2 regions of the Mesorhizobium sp. C089B genome follow, and region 1 is predicted to be linked to the other one. Evidence: riboswitches for the same ligand, from Rfam matches in the RefSeq annotation. Region 1 holds a riboswitch; the other holds the start of a gene.
What was found. Region 1 has a riboswitch for cobalamin ahead of metE (5-methyltetrahydropteroyltriglutamate--homocysteine S-methyltransferase). Riboswitches for the same ligand answer to the same signal wherever they lie in the genome.

Region 1 (3,206 bases):
ACGCCCTATATACCGCAATACAGCGACCTATGGCCATTTCGGCCGTGAAGAGCCTGATTTCACCTGGGAGAAGACAGACAGGGCGGACGAATTGCGTCGCGAGGCAGGACTCGCCGCCCCGTGAGAGCCGCCGGCGAACGGATTGGCAAGCGGAAAGCCCATTTCCACCGGGCAGACCCGCGCCTGGCAGGCGTGGCGAGAAGCCGGCTCGGATTTTTTGGCGGAGACATTGATGCCGGATTATGACGTGCTTTGCATCGGCAATGCCATTGTCGACATCATCGCCCAGTGCGACGAGGCATTCCTCGAGATCAACGGCATCATCAAGGGCGCGATGAACCTGATCGACACGCGCCGCGCCGAACTGCTCTACAGCCGCATGGGCCCGGCGATCGAGGCCTCCGGCGGCAGTGCCGGCAACACGGCGGCCGGCGTAGCCAGCTTCGGCGGACGCGCCGCCTTCTTCGGCAAGGTCTCCAACGATGCGCTGGGCGAAATCTATGCGCACGATATCCATGCACAGGGTGTCGCCTTCGACACCAGGCCGCTCAAGGGCGAGCCGCCGACGGCGCGCTCTATGATCTTCGTCACGCCCGACGGCGAGCGCTCGATGAACACCTATCTCGGCGCCTGCGTCGAGCTTGGCCCTGAGGATGTCGAGGCCGACAAGGCATCCGGCGCCAAGGTTACCTATTTCGAGGGCTATTTGTGGGATCCGCCGCGCGCCAAGGAGGCGATCCGGCAGACGGCGAAGCTCGCACACGAGGCCGGACGCGAAGTGTCGATGACGTTGTCGGATTCGTTCTGCGTCGACCGCTACCGGGACGAGTTCCTCGAGCTGATGCGCTCGGGCACTGTCGACATCGTCTTTGCCAACAGCCACGAGATCAAGTCGCTCTACCAGACAAAATCCTTCGACGAGGCGCTGGCTCAGATCCGCAAGGACTGCAAGATTGCCGCCGTCACCCGTTCCGAAAAAGGCTCGGTGATCGTGCGCGGCGACGAGACCGTGGTCATCGAGGCGACCGCCATCAAGGAGTTGGTCGACACCACCGGCGCCGGCGACCTCTACGCCGCCGGTTTCCTGCATGGCTACACGCAGGGCCGCAACCTCAAGACCTGCGGCCACCTTGGCTCGCTGGCGGCCGGCCTGGTGATCCAGCAGATCGGCCCAAGGCCAAGGCAGAATTTGCGCCGCGAGGCGGAAGGGGCTGGGTTGCTGTAGATGCGCCGGCAACTAACCAGCCGCCCTACTGACGCGATGACCGCAGTGGCGGAACTGTGTCAAAGCTCGCTGATAGCGACAGCCATTCGCTTCGGAGAACTGACCCATGCTGCTGCCGTGAAGCTCGCTGGAGGAGCGGTGCAAGGCGTGCTTGCCATGACGGCATTCACCGTCATCCAGATCGTCACCAGCATTTTCCAGAAGCTCAGCTTGGGGAAGGCCAGTAAGGTTCCTGAGGTAACGGAGAACTCGCGGCGTCCGTCGGACTTGACTTGCGATCACGTCCCACGATGCCGAATGCGGGCAGCAGACTGAATATTTCACAATGCTAGACAAAGGCGTAAAAGCGCGATCACATAACCACATAAACATTTCGTTATGCCTCATTGACAAAAGAGCGCACTGCTGTGATTGTCTGCGTGTCGTGGTTCTCGCGTGCGGCGCTGCCGCAGCGGAGCTAAGAGGGAAGCCGGTGCGATGCCGGCGCTGCCCCCGCAACTGTTAGCGGCGAGCCAACCCCAATCACGTCACTGAGGCGAATACCCTCAGGAAGACGGGTAGAGGCTATGACCCCGCGAGCCAGGAGACCTGCCACGCGAATTACGTCCACGGGCGGGGTGTCTCGGTGGCCGCTGCAACCCGGCGTTGATGCCGGCCTGCTAGCGCCTTCCTTGTCACCGACGCCCCAATCATCGGGGTATGACATGACTGTCTCTCAGCAAATTCCTGTAGCAACGCTCGGCGTGCCGCGCTTCGGTCGTCGGCGAGAACTGAAATTCGCGCTTGAAAGCTACTGGTCCGGAACATCGTCCGCTGGCGACCTTCTCACGACGTCGAAGGCGCTCCGTGCCGCTAGCTGGGAAGAGCAGCGCGATCGCGGCGTGTCGAAAATCCCGTCGAACGACTTCTCGCTTTACGACCATGTGCTCGACACCGCAGCCATGGTCGGGGCCGTTCCATCCCGTTACGGCTGGAATAGCGGCGAGGTCCCACTTGACATCTACTTCGCAATGGCGCGCGGCAACCAGGGTCAGACGGAGGATTGTGGACACGCTGGTTACCAGGAGGAGGCTCATGGACCTGGTGTAACCGCGATGGAAATGACCAAGTGGTTTGACACCAACTACCACTACATTGTGCCGGAACTCGATGATGATCAGACGTTCGCCCTCTCGTCATCGAAGCCGGTCGATTACTTCCTCGAGGCTAAAGCTCTCGGCATTCACACACGCCCAGTCATCCTTGGACCCATCACCTTCCTCAAGCTGGCGAAATCGCCTGCCGAGGGGTTCGGTCCCATCGCGCTCCTACCGCGGCTGCTGCCGGTTTACGAGCAGCTTCTGGAGAGGCTGAAGCTGTCGGGAGCCGACTGGGTGCAGATCGATGAGCCAGCGCTTGTCCTCGATCTGAACCCGAACGAACGAGCTGCGTTCGAATTCGCCTATGGCCAGCTGTCGAAAGCCGCGCCCGAGCTGAAGATCATGCTGGCTACGTATTTCGGGTCGCTGGGAGACAATCTCGAAACCGCGATTTCTCTGCCCCTGGCCGGCCTGCATATTGATCTCGTGCGCGCTCCCGAGCAGCTGGAAACGGTGGCTCGGCTCGCTCCGAAGGATCTGGTGCTCTCGCTTGGCTTGATCGATGGCCGCAACGTCTGGCGTGCGAACCTGCCCGCCATTCTCGACCGCATCAAACCGATCGTCGCCGGCTGGCCCTTGGACCGCGTCGAGATCGCGCCTTCTTGCTCGATGCTGCATCTGCCGATTGATCTGCGCATGGAGACGGAACTCGACGCGGACATCAGGTCGTGGCTCGCCTTCGCGGCCCAGAAGACCGACGAGCTGGTCTTGCTGGCCCGGGCCCTGTCCCAAGGCAGGGATGCGGTGGCAGGCGCGTTGAAAGCGTCTGCCGAGGCTGCCGCCACGCGCGTGACATCCACGAGGATCCATGACCCGCTTGTTCAGGGGCGGATCGCTAGCAT
Region 2 (3,206 bases), 3.2 Mb from region 1:
CCGCTGGCTTTGCTCGACAATGCGGCCATCACCCGCAAACGCACGGTGTTCGAATACTGGGCGCATGAGGCCTCGTTCCTGCCGGTCGAGACCTACCCGCTGATGCGCTGGCGCATGCAGCGGGCCGAGCAAGGCGACGAAATGTATCTCGGCCTCGCCAAATGGGGCCGCGAGCACGCCGCCTATATCGAAGAGATCTACCGCGCGGTCGCCGAGCGCGGCCCGATTGCCGCTTCGGCACTGGAAGGCCAGAAAGGTTCGGGCGGCTGGTGGGGCTGGAGCCACGCCAAGCACGCCTTCGAATGGCTCTTCTGGGCCGGACGCATCACCACGGCGCACCGCCGTGGCTTCGAACGCTTCTATGACCTGCCCGAGCGCGTGCTGCCGCAGGCGATCCTCGATCTGCCGGTGCCGGCCGCCGAGGACGCGCACCGCGAATTGCTGCGCATTTCTGCCCGCGCCCACGGCATCGCGACGTCGGGTGACCTGCGCGATTATTTCCGCTTGTCGCCGGCCGACATGAAGGGCCGGTTGGAGGAACTGGTCGAGATGGGCGAGTTGCTGCCGGTAAACGTCGAAGGTTGGGACAAGCCGGCTTACCTCTATAGGGACGCCCGCCTGCCGCGAAAGATCGAGGCCCGCGCCTTGCTGGCCCCCTTCGATCCGGTGGTCTTCGAGCGCGCGCGCACCGAGCGTCTCTTCGATTTCCGCTACCGCATCGAGATCTACACCCCGGCCGACAAGCGGCAATATGGCTATTACGTGCTGCCTTTCTTGCTCGGCGACAAGATCGTCGCCCGCGTCGACCTCAAGGCCGACCGGCCTGCGAGTGTCTTACGCGTCCACGCCGCCTATGCCGAAGCAGGCGCACCGCCTGAGACCACCGCACAGCTTTTCGAGGAACTAAAGGAGATGCAGGGCTGGCTTGGCCTTGAGCGCATCGAAGTGACGCCGGCCGGCAATCTGGGGCCGGCATTGGCTAGCGAGAGAGATGGCCAACCCTTGCAGCGTCTGTCATAGACGCCTCAATAAGCCTCGTAGGTTGTGCAATGGCATCGGACAAAGTGCTCGACATGATCCATGGCGCCCTCATTGCGCATGGAATAGATGCAGTCCGCAGAGATAGGGACGTCATGCTCCAATCGAAGCAGCTTCGGTTTGAGGCTGAGGTGTTCGAGACGAGTTCTGACCGGCTGGTCCTGGAAATCTACATTTTTTCTCCGCTGCTTGATGTTCAGCCGGTCATTGAATCCTTTGCTGGCTTCGGCGACACGCGCGAACAGGAACTGAACCAGGCGTTTGAAAAGTTTCTCCGTGGTGTTTTCCATGTGGCCATTGAGGGACTGGCCGATCACGTCTGCGAGAACATGCAGGCCGAAATAGAGCTTTGGCAGCGAAGCAGCGCCAGTTGGAAGATCTGGCGAAAAGATGCCCGCTGGAAAATCTATAGCGGCCCGGTCATTTCCCAGGCCACAACCGAGCTATGCTCGCTGACACCAGGCTATCCAGCATTCTATGCCAAGCTGGAAAAGCTGTTCACAGCTTCGGTACCCCCCGGAAGCCATTTTGTCCGGACCTTTCTGGCAGGCTTGAAGGGCACGCTGATTAGTGCCGAAGTCCTTCTGGACAACGCGGTTTGGCATGAGGGACAGAATCTGGCTGTCGGTCATGACTGGGACTATAGCGATGGCTATCAAGCTATCCGACAGGTCATCCTGGCACTGCCGGAAGCCGGGACATGACAGCCCTGCCGACATCGCCATGTCGTAGCCGTGCGTTGACACCGCTGCCTGCAAAAGCCTAAATCCGCTCCAGACGGTCCCCTGCCCGCAACGGCAAGGGCCAAGAGGGAATGCGGTGCGGGACGAAAAAATCCCAAATCCGCGGCTGTCCCCGCAACTGTAAGCGAAGAGCCAAGGCCGAAAGCCACTGGGTAACACCGGGAAGGCGGCTAACCAAGGCAATGACTCGCGAGCCAGGAGACCTGCCGTCTGAGACAAAGTATCCGATCGCCTGGCGGGTTTCCGGGCAAGGAGCACGGTTTTTGGACCAGAACAGCAGTTTTTCGGCTGGCACAACGGACATTGCGTCCGGCGACAACGACGCCCTGACCGGCGTGACCGTCATCGTCTGCGCCTCCTGCCGCGATGAGACCGGTTCCGACGCCCATCCGCGCGCCGGCGAATTGCTGGCTGAGGACACACGCCGCGCCGCTGCCGGCGATATCCGGGTCCGCACCGCCGAATGTCTCGGCAATTGCAAGCGCCGCCTCAGCGCCGCGATCCTGCGCGATGGCTGCTGGAGCTATGTCTTCGGCGATCTGACCGCAACCAGCGGCGCCGACCTCGTTACCGGCGCAAAGCTCTTCGCGACTTCGGCCGACGGCCTCATCCCGTGGCGCGGCCGGCCCGATAGCCTCAAGCGCGGCCTCGTTGCCCGCATCCCACCCCTCGACATGCTGAAGGACTGACGATGAACGCTTCAAACCCGGCCGCCAACCTCTCCCGTGTTCCCTGCACTGTCGTTACAGGCTTCCTCGGCGCCGGCAAGACGACGCTGGTCCGCCATCTCCTGGAAAATGCCGGCGGCAAGCGCATCGCCATCATCGTCAACGAGTTCGGCGACATCGGCATCGACGGGGAAATCCTGAAAGGCTGCGGCATCGACACCTGCCCCGAGGAAAACATCGTCGAACTGGCCAATGGCTGCATCTGCTGTACAGTCGCCGACGATTTCGTGCCCGCCCTCGACAAGATCCTCGCGCTGACACCGAAGGTTGACCACATCCTGATCGAGACCTCGGGCCTGGCTCTGCCCAAGCCGCTGGTCCAGGCGTTCCAGTGGCCGAGCGTGAAGAGCCGGGTAACCGTCGACGGTGTCATCGCCGTGGTAGACGGCCCGGCGCTGGCCGAAGGCCGCGTCGCCAACGACATGGACGCTTTGCAGGCACAGCGCGCTCAGGACGAGACGCTCGACCATGACGATCCTGTCGAAGAAGTGTTCGAGGACCAGATCGCCTGCGCCGATTTGATCATCCTGTCGAAGAGCGATCTGATGGACGCCCCCGGTTCGGCCCGCGCCAACGCCATCATCAATGAACATTCCGCCCGCGCGGTAAAAATCGTGCCGACTGCGCATGGCAAGGTCGACCCGTCGGTGCTGCTTGGCCTCGGTCTCGCCGTCGAAGACGACATCGAGAACCGCAA

Region 2: it holds a riboswitch for cobalamin, as region 1 does, so the genes downstream of both, NLY44_RS11465 (DUF1636 family protein) here and metE (5-methyltetrahydropteroyltriglutamate--homocysteine S-methyltransferase) in region 1, are expected to answer to the same signal.

The regions. Positions count from the first base shown of each region.
Region 1 is NZ_CP100469.1:5,815,097-5,818,302, reverse strand. Features, by position in the region: gene metK (methionine adenosyltransferase) at 1-124, shown strand, start outside; gene NLY44_RS28510 (adenosine kinase) at 233-1,225, shown strand; cobalamin riboswitch at 1,634-1,835, shown strand; gene metE (5-methyltetrahydropteroyltriglutamate--homocysteine S-methyltransferase) at 1,930-3,206, shown strand, end outside.
Region 2 is NZ_CP100469.1:2,259,379-2,262,584, forward strand. Features, by position in the region: gene NLY44_RS11455 (winged helix-turn-helix domain-containing protein) at 1-1,020, shown strand, start outside; gene NLY44_RS11460 (DUF6348 family protein) at 1,050-1,742, shown strand; cobalamin riboswitch at 1,800-2,006, shown strand; gene NLY44_RS11465 (DUF1636 family protein) at 2,045-2,470, shown strand; gene cobW (cobalamin biosynthesis protein CobW) at 2,473-3,206, shown strand, end outside.